3 regions of the Peribacillus sp. FSL K6-5616 genome follow, and region 1 is predicted to be linked to each of the others. Evidence: riboswitches for the same ligand, from Rfam matches in the RefSeq annotation. Region 1 holds a riboswitch; each other region holds the start of a gene.
What was found. Region 1 has a riboswitch for cyclic di-AMP ahead of MHB45_RS26005 (cation:dicarboxylate symporter family transporter). Riboswitches for the same ligand answer to the same signal wherever they lie in the genome.
Positions count from the first base shown of each region.

Region 1 (7,126 bases):
CTTATCGGAGTCGTTATCAGCTGCAAAATGCAGAGGCAGTCACAAAGTTTGGATTGAAATTAATAGTTTTATATTTTGTTAGTCTTATAGTATTCGCCGTTGGGGGATATTTTGGCATTGGTTCAGAATCATTCTCCAAAGAAATCACGAAGATGAGCGCCAATGAATTCGAAGCAGCAAAGTTGCTGATTTTGAGCGGCAATATAATAACAGGAATAATCGACCCTTCCATATACATATTTTTAGCAGCTCTATTCTTTTGGATCGTTACTGATATCCCCTATATAAAATTAGTTATCGTTCAAATGATTCTTTTTGGCTTGCAATTAATAGAAAAAACATTATTGATTCCCTTATTCGTTTTAATGGATTTAGGCAGCGATGCCAATCCTTTTTCATTGGGGATCATCAGTCAGTATTTTCTCAGAAGTGATTATTTCATTCACTTTTTCAGCGGAATTACCATTTTTCAATTTCTTATTATTGCTCTGCAATATTTTTATTTAAAGGAATTTACAGAACGTAATAATTATTTGGTCCTTTTAATGATTGTTCTATTCTATTTGGCCACATGGTTTGTTAAAGCCTTTTTAGGATACATCCAAGTAGGCGTATTTGTATAAAGCGGGTGAAATGAATGAGCGGTAAATGGAAAATAGCGGCGGTCTCCATTGCGTCGATAGTGTTAATAACCGTTAACTTATACCTTATTGAAAAAAAAGAAAGCAAAGTGGAACGGACGGTTTTCGTTGAAAACTGGACTAAGGTAAAAAAAGATACAATTACGGATACTATTCAAACAAATGGGGTAATTAAACCAGTAGAAGAGTATGATATTTATTTTGATGCCAAGAAAAATGATTTTAAGAAATTCCTTGTAAAAGAAGGCGATGCGATTACGGCTGGCTCCTCGTTGTTTGAGTTTACGACGACCGAACTTGATGCGCTTAAGACGAATTTGGAAGCGGAGAAAACGGCCGCCGAGGGGGAAATTGCAGGGATTGAGGAATACATAGGGAAGTTGAGGTCTTATCAGGGGACCGTGACCAGTGAACCTGAAGCTGCAATTGATGAATCGGTGGAAAAGAACTTGAATATTGATATAACGACAAGCTCTTCAGATCTTATTAAAAGTAACATTGAGCAAGAAATGTACAAGCAGGAACTAGAAAAAAACAGGTTGGATGAAAAAGTAAAAATGCTTGATGCTAAATTAAGTTCGATTGAGCAGCAGTCCAGTGCAATTGTAACGACTAGCGAGGCTGATGGTGTCGTTAAAAATATCAATAAAAACCTGAATAATCCCATTATATCCATTGTTTCGACAAATATGGCAATTGAAGGGGATTTCTCCGAAGAGGAAATGAAAAAGGCTGAAGTGGGCATGACTATAAAAGCAAGTTCCTCTGATTCAAAAAAGGCATTGAAAGGGAAGATAGGCCGTATCCATTCCTATCCCGCTGAAGAACCATCATTAAAAAAAGATAACAGATTTCCATTTCAGGCTTTAATCGAACCGGAAGGCGAAGAAACTGAACCATTGTTGGTGGGATCGAAAGTGAATCTTACTGTAATAACCAATGAGAAAGCCGGTGTACCCTCCATTCCGATAGAGGCCGTACAATACCAAAAGCAGCCTTATATTTACAAGTTGACTAATAAAGGCCATGTGGATAAACATTACATTACAAAAGGTCTTAAGGCTGAAGGGAAGCAAGAAATCATAAAGGGACCGTCTGTAGGTGACGTCATCCTGCTGGAGTCGAATGCGGCAGTGAAGAACCATTCTTATTTTATAACCCCGATTCAATTTGAAAAAGTGAAAGCTAGAACTTATAAAAAATTCACCTCTAGGGAAAAAGTAAGATATCTGTTACTTGGCATTCTGGAAAAATAACCGCTTTTTTCACAAGAGAGGTGATGTTAAATTAGGAATTAATTATATCAATATAACTTATTTGATTAAAAATCGGGAAACGTAATTATAGATACAACAGCCTTTAATGCAGAATATTCAGACATATTAAAAGATTTTTTCTAGAACTGATGCGAATAAATATTTACAGATTATCATTTTTAGTATAATATTTTATTATAAGTTAACTCGCTTAATCTTATTCCAAGAACGGGGGACCCATTTTTGTGGATTTTATCCGCTAGGGGTGAATTCAGAAATGAAAGGGCATTTGTGTTTCCAATTCCTAACCCGACAGCTAACCTCGTCAGCGTCTTTAAGGGAACATGTGTGAATATTCACGCCAATAAGAAATCGACACATGAAGTGTCTTTTTTTTCGGCGTAAAGACAGAGTTTTTCAAAAAAAGAAAAATTACTTTCTTTTTATTAGTATCTTGTTTCCCTTACCGAGACAAAAATGTTTTTGCATCAAAGACTTTATGGAAGGTGAGGAAAGTAAATGAAGAAATTCAAATTAAGTTTAGCTAGCCAAATTTTCATTGGTTTAATTCTAGGGATTATCGTTGGTGCCATTTTTTATGGTAATGAGTCGGCCCAAAGCTTTTTACAGCCATTCGGAGACATTTTCCTACGAATGATTAAAATGATCGTAGTGCCGATCATCGTATCCAGCCTTATCGTTGCAGTTGCCGGTGTAGGTGACTTGAAAGCGGTAGGAAAACTAGGTGCTAAATCATTATCATACTTTGTTGTCGTAACTATGATAGCGATTGCTGTTGGTTTAATTTCAGCGAATATCATCCAGCCTGGTGCTGGTGTGAATATGAATAACCTGGAACAAACTGATATCTCGACATATGTTGATACAGCAGAAACTAAGCAGCATGAATCGTTCGTAGATACACTTGTACACATCGTGCCATCCAATCCAGTTAAAGCCATGGTAGAAGGCGATATGCTAGCGATCATTTTCTTCTCCGTGTTGTTTGGACTAAGTATTGCGGCCATCGGTGAAAAGGGTAAACCAGTATTCCGTTTCTTCCAAGGTGTAGCTGAAGGAATGTTCTACCTAACTAACATGGTCATGAAATTCGCTCCTATCGGTGTATTTGCACTAATCGGTGTGACTATCTCCAAGTTCGGTTTGGAATCTCTAATTCCGTTAGGAAAGTTAGCGCTTTCTGTTTACGGAACAATGATCTTCTTTGTAATTGTCATTCTGGGTCTTATTGCAAAATTTGTAGGATTCAATATCTTTACTTTGATTAAACTTCTAAAAGAAGAATTGATTCTTGCTTTCTCTACTGCAAGTTCAGAAGCGGTTCTTCCGAAAATCATGGAAAAAATGGAGAAAGCGGGATGTCCGAAACATATTGCTACATTTGTTATTCCGACTGGATACTCCTTTAACCTTGATGGTTCTACATTATACCAAGCGTTAGCAGCTATCTTCATCGCTCAAATGTATGGAATCGATTTAAGCATGTATGAGCAAATCACGCTAATGCTAGTGTTAATGATCACATCCAAAGGGATTGCGGGTGTACCAGGTGTATCTTTCGTAGTTCTTTTAGCGACATTGGGAACTGTCGGTATTCCTATTGAAGGTCTAGCATTTATTGCCGGTATCGACCGTATTCTTGATATGGGACGTACAGTGGTAAACGTTATTGGTAATTCACTTGCGGCAATCGTTATCTCTAAATGGGAAGGTCAATTCAACCCTCCTTCCAAAAAAGAACTAGAACAACAAGTTTCTTGATACAAAAAATCCAGAGTGAAATGTCACTCTGGATTTTTTTTATTGAATGAAAAAGCGCTTCCTTAATTTTTCTCGATACTGTAAAAATCTGCTTCCTTCAGGTGTTATGGAGGGAACTACTTCTTGACGGGTCTTCCTGGATGTCAAAATACCCCCAAATTCATAAAGCCTTTCATTGTTTACCCCAAAACCAAATCATATCCTCTTCCTCCCAGAAGGTCATGTGTTGTGAAATGAAACTACCTTCAGGCTTTAAATTACGGTTGATTTGACTAATGTCGGGTATTTTGCGCAGGGGATCATCAGCATAAAGGGGAGCGGCCACATGAAATGAGTGAATGAATGATAAAACCAGTCATGATCCATTCTTCGAATTCTATATTTTTTCCTATTGGTTAAAATGGATTTTGATTCATGTTATTTAAACGATGCAGATGATGATTAATATTGGGGTTATATAACTTACGTGAAACTCCAAAAGTTTGATAAAATAACATTATTGATTGAGAGCTCGGAGGGGGTCAGGTTATGAAGAATGATAGCAATGATATCTTATACATGTATATGCAGGCTTCCGAACGGTTTGTCCTTTTTAATGGACTCAATTTTCGTGAATTCGTCAATTCGCTTCCGTATACCTTGGATTCGATCTTATTATTGAAACATCAATTCGATGGTGGGGAATACAATTTGAATGTCCTGCTTGAGAGCGCTTCATCTGAAGCTATTGCGAAGCTCGTTAAAGAAAATGTCCGGGCATATGGAGATTTCTGTTGGATCGATTTTGAAGAAGCGGAAGGGCTGGATGAATTGGATGGAAGGGAAATAGCGGAACTTTTATATTTAGGACATGCTAAAACCCATCTGGATCCCCCGTTTTTTCGTAAATTGAATAACCAATTTGTGTACCTTGCCCAGGATGATGGCTGGTTCAATAAAATTTATTTTCGTTCTCTTTCGACATATTATATGATGTTAGGAAGTCTGATTCCGCTAAAGCTGGAGCCATTAAAAGTAGAGAGGACGTGGCTTGGAATCAGAAAGAAAAAAGAGCTGACGGCGATTCCTGCAGAAATCATTGCTTCTTTGGCTCATATTCTGGCAGAGGGGCTCGTTTTTTCCTTTCGGGATGTTAAGTATACTAGAACGAAAATTGAGATACCGGCATGGGTCGTAGGGGATTATTTAAACATGGATGAGATGCATGATTCCTTTTCTGATAGAGATAGTAAGGAGCCCGATGCATTTATTATCTTCAATCGAAAAGAGAAGATTTGGGAAAGTGTTATTAAAAATACACCATCCTCCTAATTTTATTTGAAGTCCTTGAACTTTTTAGGTGTAAGACTTACCGTCTCATGCATAAGAGATAAGAGAGGGTGTGGCGGTTTTATCCTGTGTTCAGTAAATTAGTAATCATTGGAAATACTCATTGGTGGAAGTTTCGCTTTACCCCGCATTAACAGGCTGTAAGGAAGCCTGATGACAAATGTAATGAAAAAGAAATGTGGTGAACCAACAGCCTGTAAATGCCCGATTGCGACGCACAGGATGTGCTAGCACAGGAGTTGCCACAGGATGTGGCGGTTTTATCCTGTGTTCTGCAAAATAGTAATCATTGGAAAAGCCTCAATGATGGAAGTTTCGCTTTACCCCGCATTAACAGGCTGTAAGGATGCTCGGTGACAAATGTAATGAAAAAGAAATGTGGTGAGCCAACAGCCTGTAAATGCCCGATTGCGACGCACAGGATGTGCTAGCACAGGAGTTGCCACAGGATGTGGCGGTTTTATCCTGTGTTCTGCAAAATAGTAATCATTGGAAAAGCCTCAATGATGGAAGTTTCGCTTTATCCGTTTTAGTGTAAAGTGATACAATGAACATGGTTAAAAGAATATTGGAGGGTAATAACTCATGAAAACTAAACTTGGTTTGCTTTATGGTGGAAAATCTGCGGAGCATGAGGTTTCTATGCAGACGGCTTTAGCGGTCATTAAAGCTCTCGATTTAGCAAAGTTTGATATATATCCGATTTACATAACAAAAGATGGTTCATGGATTAATGGACCAAAGTTAACAGGTCCTGCCGAGAACGTGGAGGCATTGACATTTTCACCGGAAAAATCGAGCTCGCCTCTTGCCTTGCAAGCACATTCAACTGATGAAAATAGTGAATCAACAGGGTATGACGTAATTTTCCCATTGCTTCACGGACCGAATGGAGAAGATGGAACCGTACAAGGGATGCTGGAACTGTTGAACCTCCCTTATGTAGGGAATGGCGTTTTAGCTTCTTCAGCAGGAATGGATAAGGTCATCATGAAAAACATTTTTGCCCAGGCGGGACTTCCTCAAGTGAAATACACTTGGTTCATCCGTTCTGAATGGGAGAAGAATACTGAAAGTGCCATCAAAAAGGTAGCGGATGATTTGGGGTACCCTTGTTTTGTCAAACCTGCCAATTTAGGCTCAAGTGTCGGTATCAGCAAATGTAATGATGCTGATGAACTGGAAAAAGCGGTAGCGGAAGCTTTTCAATTCGATCGGAAGGTCATCATTGAAGAAGGGGTCATTGCTCGTGAACTCGAGTTTGGTATTCTTGGTAATGATGAACCGTCTTGTTCAGTGGCAGGCGAAATCATCCCTAAGAAAGATTTTGCCTTCTATGATTATTCAGCAAAATATGTAGACGGTAATTCAGCGATGGTCATTCCGGCGGAGATAACGGAAAGCGAGTATGCAGCTTTATCCGAAATGGCCATTACTGCCTTTAAGTCATTGGATTGCTCTGGATTGGTTCGCGCAGATTTCTTCTTGACGCATGAGGGGCAAATCTATATTAATGAAGTGAATACAATGCCTGGGTTTACTCCATTCAGCATGTTTCCGTTATTGTGGAAGCACACAGGTGTCGACTATCCAGCATTAATTGAAACACTCGTGAAACTTGCCTTGGAACGTCATCAGGAAAAACAACAAATCAAATATACAGTTTGATCATGCAGGTAAAGTATCAGTAAACTCCACAATCCATCAAGCCTTGATTTGATGGATTCCAATCAGCAGGAACCGGTGCGATTTAAACTGGTTTCTGCTTCGTTTGGTTAACGGAGAGCGATTAACGGTTCGATGAATGTAGGAGGAACAAAATGATAAAGAGAACGTTAAAACAAGTACATGAAATGGCAGAGGGATTGAATGATATCAGTCCATTCCAGTCCAAAGGAATTAATGGGGTTACCATCGATTCAAGAACGGTTAAGGAAGGGTGTTTGTTCATTCCGCTTAAGGGTGAGCAGGTTGACGGCCATCAGTATGTCAAGCAGGCTTTAGCGCAAGGGGCTGCAGCTTCCTTTTGGCAAAGGGATGTTCCGAATCCTCCTGTTGATTTACCGATAATCATTGTCGAAAACACTGAGAAAGCACTTCAGCAATTGGCGCGTTCTT
Region 1 is NZ_JBBOYT010000001.1:5,340,588-5,347,713, forward strand. It holds gene MHB45_RS25995 (hypothetical protein) at 1-623, shown strand, start outside; gene MHB45_RS26000 (efflux RND transporter periplasmic adaptor subunit) at 638-1,897, shown strand; cyclic di-AMP (ydaO/yuaA leader) riboswitch at 2,096-2,243, shown strand; gene MHB45_RS26005 (cation:dicarboxylate symporter family transporter) at 2,417-3,679, shown strand; gene MHB45_RS26010 (hypothetical protein) at 4,208-4,990, shown strand; gene MHB45_RS26015 (D-alanine--D-alanine ligase) at 5,594-6,676, shown strand; gene MHB45_RS26020 (UDP-N-acetylmuramoyl-tripeptide--D-alanyl-D-alanine ligase) at 6,829-7,126, shown strand, end outside.

Region 2 (7,126 bases), 1.0 Mb from region 1:
ATTCTTTAAGCAGCTTGGTGATTGGATTGAAGAAATCGGTCAGGATGAGCAGCATTTAAACACACCCATTTATTTTATATTGAGGGAGTTTTTCCGTACGCAAGAGCAATACCTGGATTATATTGACCGGTTTGTGAAATTGCATGGAGATCAATATACACAGGAGGAAATAAACTCCTGGTATCGGATAGTGGTGAAGGTATTCAGTGAAGTGATGGAGAGGTTTACGGAAGCGAATCATAGGTATGCCAATAAAATCATGAAAGCCCAACAGGCAACGATCGATGAATTGAGCACACCCATCATTTCCCTTAAAGATAACACGGCATTGCTTCCCCTGATAGGCGATATTGACACGACGAGGGGCATGTCCTTGCTTGAAAACACCTTACAAAAGTGCGCTGAAAAAAATGTCACCAGACTTTTCATTGACCTATCCGGCGTTCATGCAATAGATAGCGGATCCGCACACAAGCTGTCTCAATTGATTGAATCCTTGCATTTGATCGGAATTCAAACAACCCTTTCAGGACTTCGGCCGGAAATAGCCATGACTGCCGTTAAGCTTCAACTTCCTTTTGATAAAGTGACGATAAAGTCCACTCTTGCCCAAGCGATCAGTACGATAAAATAATACATACATATCCAGGGCACGGGCATGTTCGTTATAAATTTCATCGAGAAGACCTCCATATGGCGGTCTTCTCGTATGTATTAGCCTCAAAATAGGAGCAAGGGCCGGAACCTGCCGGATTTTATTCAATATTGGCAAAGACGGCCAGATCTTCTTTATTGCCAACCACTAAAAGCATATCTTTTTCATGGATATCCTGATCCGGTGACGGTGCTATGATAATTTCTCCATTACTCACGATGGCAATGACGCTGATATTATATTTTGCCCGTAAATCAAGCTCCCTGAGGCTTTTTCCCTTCATGCTCATGGGGAGGATGATTTCCTCGATATTGTATTCTTTAGAAAGCTCTATATAGTTCAGCATGTTAGGGGAAAGGAGCTGATTCGCGACCCGTTCCCCCATATCCCTCTCAGGATAGATGACCCAGTCGGCACCGACTTTTGTGAGCACCTGACCGTGATTTTTATTAAGTGCTTTGGCAATGACCTTTTTGATCCCAAGCTCTTTTAAAAGCAAGGTAGTTAAAATGCTCGATTGCATGTCATTTCCGATGGCTACGATGACACAATCGAAATTACGGATTCCGATTGCTTTCAATGTCTCTTCTTCGGTCGTATCCGCCATGACTGCATGGGTAACGTTCAGTTCCGCATTCTCGACTCTTTCCTCGTTCACATCAATACCCAAAACCTCTTGGCCTGCCGTATATAATCTATGGGCCACACTGGTTCCAAATCTGCCTAAACCTATCACGGCGTATTGTCGTTTTCCCATCTTTTACACTCCTTCATTGATTATTAACCAATCATGATTTTCCCTTTTGGACGTCGGAACGGATCTGGCTTGCGCCTCATGGCGATAGCAAAGGCCAAAGTCAAAGGGCCAACACGGCCTGCAAACATCGTGAAAATGATGAGCAGCCGGCCAACCGGTGATAATTCTGGGGTCAAACCCATTGAAAGCCCCACGGTGGCAAAAGCTGAAGTGGCTTCGAACAAAATCATCAAAAAGTCAGTTCCGCTTTCAGTGATTGTCAGCAGAATGGAGATGATTGAAACCATGAATACACCAATGAACGTAACGGATAATGCTTTAAAGATCGTTTCACTCACGATGCGGTGGCGGAACAAGACCACATCACCCTTTCCCTTGATCTGTGACCAAACCGTTCCGACAAGCGTGGCCAATGTAGTCGTTTTAATCCCGCCGCCAGTCGATCCGGGTGAAGCCCCAACGAACATCAAGAAGATGATGAGCAGTAATGTAGGCTGGGTCAAATCAGGGATATTCAACGTATTGGAGCCTGCCGTCCTTGGTGAAACCGATTGAAATAAAGACGATAACGTTTTACCCATGAAAGATAAAGGCTGCAATGTCTTGGCGTTACCGAACTCGAATAAAAAGATTAAAATTGCACCTGTGATTGTAAGGATCAAGCTAGTCATCAGAACCACCTTCGTATGTACGGATAAACGATGGGTGTCACGATATTCGTATAGTTCATTCATCACGATAAAGCCTATCCCGCCAAACGTGATGAGGAAGACGACGGTAAGGGTTACGAAGGGATCGGATACATATGGGGTCAAGCTCCTGAATTCACCCATTAAATCAAAGCCGGCATTATTGAAATTCGAGATGGAATGAAAAACCCCGTAATAGATCGCTTTGCCGGTTGGCATGTCAAAAGAAAAGCGAATCGATAAGATAAGGGCACCCACACCTTCAATGATGGCCGTGAAAATTAAAAGCCGTTTCACTAATCTGACTACACCCGCCATGGATAGATTATTTAAGGACTCCTGCAAGAGTAACCTGCCTTTTAAGGAAATCTTTTTGCCTAGAAGGAAAAAGAAAAACGTCGCAAATGACATGAACCCTAATCCGCCTATCTGAATCAGTGTTAAGATGACCAACTCACCAAAAGTGGTGAAAGTCGATCCCGTATCCACTACGACAAGCCCTGTTACACAAGTAGCGGATGTTGCGGTGAATAAAGCATCCAGAAAAGAAAGACCATTCCCACTTTCAGTGGAAATCGGCAGGGTCAATAAATAGGACCCGATAAGTATCAGGATGACAAAGCCGAGTACAAGTATTTTTGGCGGATCTAACAAATTTTTTGCTTTTATCAAATTGATCATCCCTACTGTATGACTTTTAATCAACCATCTGCTTTTCGAATCTTTTTAAAAGCATAATAAAAAGACCTGCGAAAACATCGTATAGCTGTATTGCCACAAAAAGCGTGCAAAAAAAGCTTCCGAAATAGGCGGTCTTATGACCTCCTTCGCTTTAGCCGACGAAGTTAGCTGACGGGTAGGATGGCGAAAGAGCTGATCTCATCCCTTCTGCAAGGCAGAATTAACCCCAAATGATTGGGTCCTCCGTACTCATTTACCATGAGTTTTGGCCGAAATGCATTAAATTGATAAACGTATTCTACTCCCATCATTTAGCAGTTGTAAACCCCTAAATCATAAAAATATATTTCTTTAACAAAACTGAAAATTTACGTTTTATTTACATTTAGAAAACGTATTGACAAATATTAGTTAGCACATTATGATAGGTTCGATTAATCCAATTATGATAACCGGCATCGATGTACTTTATTCAATAATTTCAAGCAGAACATGCTATTGCCAATCAAAATTTGTAGTAGATATATTATGTTTCTTTTGTAAAAGATAAAGAAAAAAGCAGTACATTATTAGTTAAATTCAATACATTTTATTAAAAAGGCGGGCAATTATGGAGAAGACGTTCAATAGATATGTTATTAATGCTACAGGCAAGGGTGGCCAAACATATTTAACACAATGCCAGGATAAAGATGCACTAAGGAAATGGATAGCCGATCATGAGGATCAAATCATCATGAATGAATTAAGGATAACGGATAAGAAAAAGAATCCGTTTTTAAAATTGTTTTCCCCAAGGTAAATCAACTGATTCCAACATTCATTTGCGGTATTCAATTATTGTAATTCCCTGTGTTCTATCCAGGAACGCTGAGCGAAAAATCCATATCTTGTTTGCTTTTAAACTCATTTATTTTGAATGAGTTTTTTTGCGTTATATACAGTTTCGGTCCGAAAATGTTAAAATTTAGTAATACCAATATGGACGTAGAGAAGAGAAAAGTAAAATGAAATGATCACTTTCCGAGAGCAGCCGAGGATTGTTGGGGATGTATGGTGACACATGAAGGTGGCATCAAATTGATCCGTCCCGAGACGGATTGCTTGGGGACGGGGTTTTATATGTACGGACAAAGGGGGAGAAGCGATGACATTAAGAAATGCATTGGTATCCTGGAAATACCCTTCCATTCTTTTGTGCGGAATAGGTATCTCCAACTTCGGTTCTTGGGTTTATTTCATTGCCCTTAATTTAATCGTTCTGGATATGACTGATTCAGCCTTGGCGGTAGCTGGACTTTATATCGTTAAACCGATGGCTGCCATATTTACGAATGTGTGGGCAGGGAGCGTGATCGACCGGATAAATAAGCGGAACCTGATGGCGGCACTTGACCTATTTCGCACGGTATTCATAGTCTTGCTGCCTTTGACTTCTTCTATTTGGGTCATGTATTCCCTTGTCTTCGTGATCAATATGGCAGGGGCCATGTTCGGAACAGCATCTAGGTCATATATAACAAAATTAATACCCATTGAACAGAGGAAACGATTTAATTCATTACGAAGCTTAATGGATTCTGGAGCTTTTTTGATTGGACCGGCGCTAGCGGGTATCCTTTTCTTGATCGGTACGCCCGTTTTAGCGATTTATATTAACGCGGCTGCCTTATTGTTATCCGGTATCATCACTCTATTCATGCCTAATCTTGAAAAGGATCATCGCCTTGAACAATCCAATCATTACCTGTCTTGGGCCATCATGAAAAAGGATTGGGGCATCGTTCTGGACTTCAGCCGGAAATCTTCCTATATCATGCTCATTTATTTCTTATTCAGCTGCATGGTGGTGATGGAAACGGCCATCGATTCCCAAGAAGCTGCGTTTGCCAAGGCCGTGCTCCTTTTAACGGACAGCGATTACGGATTCCTTGTAAGCGTCGCCGGGGCAGGCATCATTGCTGGTGCCATAGTCAATGCCGTATTCATCAGTAAAGTGAAAATCTCGCACATGATTGGTCTTGGATCTTTATTTGTCTCGATAGGTTATATGATTTTTGCCTTTTCGAATTCCTTTTCACTGGCCGCCATCGGATTTTTCATCATTGCCTTTTCATTGGCTTTTGCCAACACTGGCTTTCAAACCTTTTATCAAAATAATATTCCGGTGGAAATCATGGGCAGGGTCGGAAGTGTTTTTGGCTTGTTAGAAGCTTTATTGATCATCATTACTACCGCAATCGTTGGTGTTTCAGCCCATTTCATTTCGATTCGGTTCGTGGTGATTTCAGGTTCCTTGATCATGTTCGCTTTATCCATATGGTTGTCGATGCTTAGTATGAAGACCTCCAAGAGCAGGTATTATTCCGTTGGTGATGCAGAGATAGAAGCGAAGGAAAAGATGTAATCCGATTTAAAGGCATGTTGATATGCCGTTGATGAATGATTCATTGGATGAATGTGCGCAATTGGCTGATGAAGTTCAAGATTTGAAAATGGATTTTCGCCATTTCTTCCACCGTTTGTTCTTCACAGTTCTCCAGCCACTCAGTAATCACCCCTAAAATCGCCGATGTCAGGAAGGCGTGCATATACATGCGGAATGCTTCATCTTTAGCTGCTGGATGAAGGCTGATCAAACGCTCCAACAGTACTTCCCCGAAAACCCGTTTTATTTTTTTCGCAAAAGAAGGGTCGCCCTGATCACCAAGAATGGCCCTTAATGCGTGAGCATGTTCACTGATGAATTGAAAAATCGCTATGAAAGGCGGATAAAGTTGCTGTTGATTAAGAGCCAAAAAAGCTTCTTTAGGCAAAATGGCAGTAATGCGGGTTTGAAGTTCATGTAACAATTCCTGCTGTAAGTGATCCATCAATTCATATTTATCTGTGTAGTGCAAATAGAATGTGCCCCGATTAATATTGGCACGCTCTGCAATTTTCTTCACGGATACATGTGAGAACCCCTCTGCTTCAATGAGTGCAATAAAATGATGTTGTATCTGCTTTTTCGTCTTTTGTACCATATCCTCATGAATCGATGCCATGGAATGTCTCCTTCACTAAACATTTTTCCAAATGTGTTGATTGTATTAGACCGAATGCTACCTTAGAATGATGATACACTCAACACCGTGTTAATTAAAGAGGGAGGATGTGTGTGCAATGAAAAAGGCGATTTCCATTGATGGAATTGCTAAGGGTTTTCAGAAGAAGAAGGTCATTCAGCCATTGAGCCTGAATATTGAAAAAGGCGGAATTTTTGGCTTGTTAGGTCCATCCGGATGCGGAAAGACGACCTTGATTAAAATGATTGTCGGATTGATTAAGCCCGATGCGGGTAAAGTCACGGTTCTGGATCATGAAGTGCCAAATGAAGCCCTGTTAATGGATGTCGGCTATATGGCACAGTCCGATGCTTTATATACAGAACTGACGGGAGCTGAAAACCTCGAATTTTTTGCGAAGCTATACCGTTTTTCGAAAAAGGAACGAAGGGAGCGCATTCAATATGCAGCTGAAATCGTACAGCTGACGAATGATTTGAACGTTCGGGTTGCCCATTATTCAGGGGGAATGAAACGCCGTCTTTCACTTGCGGTTGCACTCATCCAAAATCCGGAGATTCTCATTTTGGATGAACCGACAGTAGGAATAGACCCTTTGCTGAAACAATCGATTTGGGAGGAACTTGAGCGTTTAAGGAATGAAGATGATAAGACGGTCATCATCACGACGCATGTGATGGATGAAGCGGAGCGATGCGATAAACTGGCGATGCTGCGTGAAGGTGAAATCATCGCGGCAGGGACCCCTGCAGCTTTAAAAACTCAATTTGCCGCGGAAACGCTTGATGATGTTTTTTTAAGGATTGGAGGCGGCCTAAAATGAGAATTGCCTCTCTTGTTACTCGTATTACCCAGCAGATGCGCCGGGATCGAAGGACGCTCGCTTTATTTTTCCTGGCTCCATTGCTCATTTTAACGCTCATGTATTTTATTTTCGATACAGAGGCAAGTGATTTGAAAATCGTTGTTACAGGCAGTGATGAAACGATCGTTAAAGCATTGAAACAAGCGGATTTTCAAGTCACGGCTGCTGAGGAATTCTCACGGGAAAAGATGATTGAAAAGGATACGGATGGCTGGCTGCATGTTGAAAATGGCAAAATGAAACTCACGCTTTTGAACGACGAACCGACCCGGGCAAAGGCCGTTCAAATGCAAATGATGCAAGGCTTGCAAGGGAATGAAAAAAACACTCCCTCAATTGAGGAGAAATATGTTTACGGAGATGCCAACACAAAGGGTTTTGATACCTTCAGTCCGATGCTCGTCAGCTTTT
Region 2 is NZ_JBBOYT010000001.1:4,310,625-4,317,750, reverse strand. It holds gene MHB45_RS20895 (STAS domain-containing protein) at 1-634, shown strand, start outside; gene MHB45_RS20890 (potassium channel family protein) at 756-1,412, opposite strand; gene MHB45_RS20885 (TrkH family potassium uptake protein) at 1,436-2,773, opposite strand; cyclic di-AMP (ydaO/yuaA leader) riboswitch at 2,921-3,063, opposite strand; gene MHB45_RS20880 (hypothetical protein) at 3,393-3,584, shown strand; gene MHB45_RS20875 (MFS transporter) at 3,930-5,189, shown strand; gene MHB45_RS20870 (TetR/AcrR family transcriptional regulator) at 5,230-5,829, opposite strand; gene MHB45_RS20865 (ABC transporter ATP-binding protein) at 5,948-6,673, shown strand; gene MHB45_RS20860 (ABC transporter permease) at 6,670-7,126, shown strand, end outside.
Region 2: another riboswitch for cyclic di-AMP. It lies ahead of MHB45_RS20885 (TrkH family potassium uptake protein); the one in region 1 lies ahead of MHB45_RS26005 (cation:dicarboxylate symporter family transporter).

Region 3 (7,126 bases), 4.9 Mb from region 1:
CCTTACCCCATTTTGGCCATCGGGAATGCTCAGTACACTTGGGATGCCTTTAGCCCTTTGGGCTTTTTTGAATATCCGCAGCAAGGATCATTCTTGGAAGAATTATTTGGTCCTTACACTTTTACCGCTTTATTCAAGCATCGTGCTTGGCTTTTTCTTTTTCCTTGTTGCAATGGGTTTTCTTTGGCTAACGGATGTAATCAGGGGAAAAGGGTGGAATATAAAGTTTCTTCTTTCGATCGTTTATATGACCGTCATTTTTGGTTTGGTGGAGTATCGTTTGGTCGCTTCATTCATTTTTGATTCGGAGCCAAACAGCAGAGATGAATATTTTCACGCAAGGCTGCCGCTCGATTGGGTCGTTAAGCTTACTTTCAAAAATTTCGTTCTTGGACATACGCATGTCATGACTGTACATGCTCTTATCATCCTGCCGATTACAGTCTTTGCCCTTTATATTATTCTGACCAAAAAACTGTGGAGACAGGAGAAGGTATATGTTTTTTTATTCGGCTTGAATTTTATGCTCTCAGCGTGGTACGCATTTTGGTTTTATAAAGGCTGGCTTCCTTTAACGGAAAGGTTCCATACCCTGGATACCTTTAATTTTGCCAGATTTCACTTTTTAAGGCCGATGGTAATTTACTTAGGGTTTGCCCTCGCGATAAAAATCATTTGGGAACACAGCGACTATGCTAAGAAAACCCTTTCTATTTTCATCGCCATTCAAATTCTGATTTTAATGGGTTTCAATGAAGAGATCACTCACAATAAAAAACCCTCTTTTAAAGAGTTCTATTCAGAAAGCCTTTTTCAGGAAATAAAAGATCATATAGACCGTCCACAAGAAGAGTATCGTGTTGCCAGCATTGCGCTGCATCCCGCAATCGCTCAATATAATGGATTTTACACGCTCGATAGCTATAACAATTTTTATCCGCTTTCTTACAAACATCAATTTCGTCAAATAATTGAAAACGAATTGGCTAAGAATAAAAACATCAGAATCTACTTTGATGAATGGGGAGGACGTTGTTACCTGTTTACCGATGAGCTTGGGAAGCATTATATGTTCAAGAAAGGCTCGAAGAAAGAGCTGGAAAATTTGGACCTCAACATGGATGCGTTTAAAGGATTAGGCGGCACGTATATATTTTCTGCCATCCCAATCAACAACGCGAAGGAAAACGGATTGGTGCTGGATAGGGTTTTCACGAAAAAAGGAAGCGTATGGAAAATTCATTTATACAGAGTCATGTGAAAAGGGGGGAATAGAATGAATTCACCGATTGTAACGATTGTTGTACCTTGTTATAACGAAGAAAGCGTTTTGCAGGAAACCATTTCCCAGCTTTGTGGATTGATGAGGGGGTTGGTCGATGAAAATGTTGTTTCCGGTCAAAGTAAAATTTTGTTGGTCGATGATGGGAGCAAGGATCAAACGTGGAAGATCATTTATAAAGAAACGATTAATAATGAATATGTTCGTGGGCTAAAGCTTTCCCGGAATGCTGGACATCAAAATGCACTTCTGGCAGGGTTGTTTACAGCCAAGGAAGCCTCGGATTGTGTGATTTCCATTGATGCAGATTTACAGGATGATATTCAGGTCATCCCGGAATTCATTCGGAAATTCAATGAAGGATGTGAAATCGTATATGGTGTCCGCCAGAAAAGGGACCTTGATTCATTCTTTAAACGAACATCTGCAACAGGTTTTTATAAATTGATGAACAAGATGGGGGTCAACCTTGTCTATAATCATGCCGATTTCCGGCTAATGAGCAAAAGGGCGATCGCGGAGTTGGAACGCTTTGATGAAACGAATCTTTTTTTACGGGGGATTGTACCGCTTATTGGGTTTAAGACGGACTCTGTTTATTATGACCGTAAAGAAAGATTGGCTGGGGAAACGAAATATCCATTTAAGAAGATGGTTGCTTTTGCACTTGATGGCATTACTTCCTTTTCAGTTACACCAATCCGGCTGGTATTATGGCTAGGATGTCTTTCCTTTTTCATTAGCTTACTCTTTGGGTCTTACTTTTTATGGTTGAAATTTTATGGGCAGACCGAAACTGGATGGACCTCATTGATCACCTCCATATGGTTGATCGGTGGACTACAGTTGATTGCTGTCGGCTTGATTGGGGAGTATATAGGTAAAATCTATAATGAATCCAAACGCCGGCCTAAATATATTGTTGATCTTGATCTATTTAATCCGCTCGATTTAAAAAAACGGGAGCAACTAGACAATGAACGGAACAGTATTGAAAAACTATCTAAAACAAACTAACTCCTTTATCCGCTTTTTATTGGTCGGAATAGTCAATACAGCGGTTGGACTTTCCATCATGCTTTTTCTCATGAATGTTCTTGAATTATCTTACTGGATCTCCACCTTTATCGGCAATGGTACGGGAGCTGTAACGAGTTTTCTTTTGAACAGGACTTTTACCTTTAAAAGCGATATAGAATGGCGTCGAGGAGTTGCCCGTTTCTTTTGCGTCATCCTGATTTGTTATTCCGCCGCTTATTCTATAGGCCAAGCCATTGCAGAATCACTGGAAGGAACCGTTCATTTATCCATACAACAAAATTTGGCTGTTCTGATAGGAACAATTTTTTATACAGTGCTTAACTATCTTGGCCAGAAATACTTTGTCTTTAAAAAAAGCAATTTGAGGCCAATTCAAGAAGGAAGGAACTGATTAGCGTAGATCAGTGGAATAATGCCCCCGATTGGACGGGAATTAATAATGGAATCGGAAAGAGAAAATTCTGATTTAATGACTATCCAAGCTGGGGCAGATCTGTTTTACTTGATCCATCACGTTCCATGTGGTGATCATTTTTCCTTTTTGGAAATGTATCTTTTGTTCATTGTCCTCTTTAATATCCCTTTTAGACGTTTACTTTCCTCCTTTCCTACCTTCGAATCATGTGTATGCATGACTTTTGTTATATAAGTCAAGAATAAAGCCTCGTTTATAAATAATAATTCTATTTCTGTGCAAAATTTTCATTTACTTTTCCATTTCACGGGAGTATGATAATCAACAGTTTCATATTTCTAAATCGCTTAAACCTTATGGTGCGGGGGACCCGTTATTGGGATTGTTTTTACAATCCAAGGGGTGAATCCTTTAAAAGGTAGGGCTACTCTTAGGTCCGAATCCGACAGCTAACCTCGTAAGCGTTATATGAGAAGGAAGGTGGAGCTTGTTAGACAAAAAAATTGATGTCTACAGGTCTATTTAGCTATGACTTGTAGGCATTTTTGTGTTCCGTCTCGTTTTTTGCTACAGCTGGGAAACATAAACTTATAAATTAAACTGGTGGTGAATTCTTGATGTTATCTTCTATAAAGAGGTTCTTGATCGGGAGACCTTTAAAATCGAATGCACTTGGTGAACAAAAGCTTAATAAAACAAAGGCGTTGGCGATATTATCTTCCGATGCTTTGTCTTCGGTTGCATATGGGCCGGAGCAAATATTGATTGTCCTGATCACGGTCGGTGCTGCGGCATTCTGGTATTCAATCCCCATCGCGATTGGAGTATTGATCCTGTTAACCGCTTTGATTTTGTCCTACAGACAAATCATTTTCGCTTATCCACATGGCGGGGGAGCCTATGTGGTTTCAAAAAACAATTTAGGTGTCAATCCAGGGTTGATAGCTGGAGGATCCTTATTGGTCGATTATATATTAACTGTCGCGGTAAGTGTTTCTGCTGGTACGGATGCCATCACGTCCGCTTTTCCCGGCCTGCATGATTATAATGTCCTCATAGCCATTATTTTCGTCATCCTACTTACTATCTTGAACCTTAGGGGGGTTACGGAATCGGCCTCTGTCTTGGCCTATCCGGTGTACCTATTCGTTTTAGCCTTGTTCATCTTGATTGGGGTTGGAATTTACAAGATTCTGACGGGAGGAATCTCACCGGAATTGCATGCGTCAATCGGGACTCCGGTAGCCGGCATCAGTTTATTTATACTGCTAAGAGCATTTGCATCAGGAAGCTCCGCATTGACAGGAGTTGAAGCGATTTCCAATGCAATCCCGAACTTTAAAGATCCAGCACCGAATAATGCTGCAAAGACATTAATAGCGATGGGTTCCTTACTAGCTGTTTTGTTTTCGGGAATCGTATTCTTAGCCTATTATTTAAGCATTGTTCCTAGCGCAGAGGTAACGGTCGTCTCCCAGATTGCTGAAGAGATCTTTGGACGGAATTTCATGTATTTCTTCATTCAAGGTACAACTGCATTGATCTTGATACTTGCAGCAAATACTGGATATTCGGCTTTCCCTTTGCTTGCGGTAAATCTGGCAAAAGGATAAATTCATACCAAGGGCGTTTACGATCAGAGGGGACCGTTTAGGGTATTCCAATGGAATTATCATACTTGGACTTGCATCCATCATCTTGATAGTCGCATTTGAAGGACATACGGAAAATCTCATTCCGCTTTATGCGGTTGGTGTATTCATCCCATTTACGTTATCCCAGACCGGGATGATTGTTAAATGGATTCGCGAAAAGCCAAAAGGCTGGATGATGAAATTAACCATTAATTCAATTGGTGCCATAATTAGCTTTATCGTCACGATGATATTCTTTTTAACCAAATTTAGTCAGGTTTGGCCCGTTTTGATTTTTTTACCTATCATCATTTTAATTTTTCATCGAATTAGAAATCATTATGAAGCAGTTGGAGACTAACTAAGGATTACAACATGTGAGCCGATCTTACCAATTGAAGGAAATATCATCATTGTACCTGTTGCGGGTATAACTCATGTGGTTGAGAACTCTTTAAATTATGCAAAATCTCTATCTGCACATCAGGTCATTGCCGTTTATGTCGCTTTTGAAAGAGATGATGAAAAGAAATTCGAAGAAAAATGGAAAAAATGGCAGCCGGATGTAAGGCTCGTTACACTGAATTCTTATTACAGAAGTATCATTCAGCCACTAACTAAATTTGTGGATACAGTAGAACATAAGGCTAGTGAATCCAATTATAAAGTTACGGTGATCATCCCCCAATTCATTCCGAAGAAGGGCTGGCACAATATACTTCATAACCAATCAAGTTTACTGATTCGCGCTTACTTACTTTATAAAAGAAATGTGGTTGTTACGACAGTGCCATATCATTTAAAGAAGTAAGTTCCATATCTTATAGAACAGAATGTAGACAAATTCGATTTTCATCGAGTTTGTCTACATTTTTTTATGGCTTATACAATTTGGACGTGGATTTCCGCTCAAGAAACTCGCTATCCGCGGGCGGTGGGCGAGCCTCCTCGGCTTGCGCGGAGTTGAAGTTGTGTTGGTTTGGGAACATCATTTGATGAAAGATAAGTTTTCCGTCTACAAATGTGGGTCACGGTTTACATGATTGGGCCTACGTATTTTTAATGGATTATACAATTGGACGTTGATTGGAACGTAGGGCACTCGCTTTCCGCGGGCGGTCCGCGAGCCTCCTCGTCTAACGCCTGCGGGGTCTCCCAAGACGCGCTTTTCCTGCAGGAGTCTCGTACCTTCCGCTACAATCAGCTTTGTTATAGCATTTAGTTAGAAACCATACTTGAGGAGTTTTGGAACATCATTTGATAAAAGATAAGTTTTCCGAACCCCTTTTGTCTCAAACTGGAGGAGCAAGCCTACATAAGGTTTGCTTTCTGATAATCTTAGAATTAAAAAGATGCCCCTACATCGGTCTTTCAACAAGCGTCCCCGATGTTTGAAGAATAACATTAATTAAAAACTCATTAAATTTGCCATCACGATCATTGCTGATGAAGCCCATACAAGAAAAAAGATTGCAGTGAGATGTGGGGATACTTCATCTTTTATAGCTTTAATTAAGGTAAATATAAAACTATAGCCAAAAATGAAAAATAAAATTACATATAAGTAAACCAATCTATACATTCCTTTCGTAACATAGAGGCTAAAAACTGGATTTAACTAGAATATTTTACCATATATTTCAGTGTTCCTGACCAATATTTAAACAAGAGTTTTTTCTCAGAGCCTTTTATTTTCACCGAAGGTAAAAGAGAACCCAAGTGTTCTGTAAGTTGGGTATTGTTTTAAATCTTTCAGTCAAAAGGGATTTGGAAATACTTGTCGAAAATTATAAAAACAACGCTCATATTGATAATGGCCAGGGGTGGGAAGAATGATGAACGGCTCTCCTGACCCGTGTAGTGATGCGGATGACCACTCAGCCAATCGATTACTGTAGTAATTGGGGCAAATGCAAGCTTATTGCAGTGGTAAAAAGGCTTTGGTGACAGTGTAATATAAAAGGAGCGTGATGGTAGCTGAGCATCATTCAGAGTTTCAATAACTTCGACTATTTTCCATTCCAACCGGAATTCGAGATTCTATCAGATTATTATATAGAATTTAAACAAAGAAATTCTGACCATTCCACTACATTGTTCTATCAATTTAAAATCAATCGGGATTTAATGAATCCAATGTCCGTCATTCCGGATGGGTGCATCGACATATTATTTTATTGCGATCCCGAAAGACCCTCCGCAGATGTGTACGGGACTGTCCTCAAGTACAAAACGATAAACTTTCAAGCTAATTGTGAATATTTCGGTGTGAGGTTTATGCCTAAGCAGGAAACCCAGCATTTTAAATATTCCATGAAGGAGGTAATCGATCGCCAAATCCCTTTAGCTGATATGTTAAAAATTGAACCTACCATTATGGAAAGGTTAATAACTGAACGGGATTTTCATAGAAGAATAAAGCTGTTCAAAGAAGAAATAGGGATTAATATTTTTACGTGTAACGGTTTGCCGGCAATAATAGAATATTCCTTGAACAAAATATATTCTTCTAAAGGAAATGTAAATATGAATCAATTAGCTGCTGAGACCGGATACTCTACAAGATACTTGCGAAAGCAATTCGATGCCCATGTAGGGATGCCGCCCAAATTATTCAGCCAAATAGTGAGGTTCCAAAACTCCCTGCATATGTTATTGAATAAACAGGCCTTTACAGTTTGGGATGTAATTAATGAGAATGGGTATTTTGATCAATCACATTTAATTAATGAATTTAAAAAATTTGGTTACCTG
Region 3 is NZ_JBBOYT010000001.1:469,864-476,989, forward strand. It holds gene MHB45_RS02260 (DUF6044 family protein) at 1-1,261, shown strand, start outside; gene MHB45_RS02265 (glycosyltransferase family 2 protein) at 1,277-2,299, shown strand; gene MHB45_RS02270 (GtrA family protein) at 2,259-2,714, shown strand; cyclic di-AMP (ydaO/yuaA leader) riboswitch at 3,073-3,218, shown strand; partial or broken gene MHB45_RS02275 (APC family permease) at 3,356-5,183, shown strand; gene MHB45_RS02280 (helix-turn-helix domain-containing protein) at 6,467-7,126, shown strand, end outside.
Region 3: another riboswitch for cyclic di-AMP. It lies ahead of MHB45_RS02275 (APC family permease); the one in region 1 lies ahead of MHB45_RS26005 (cation:dicarboxylate symporter family transporter).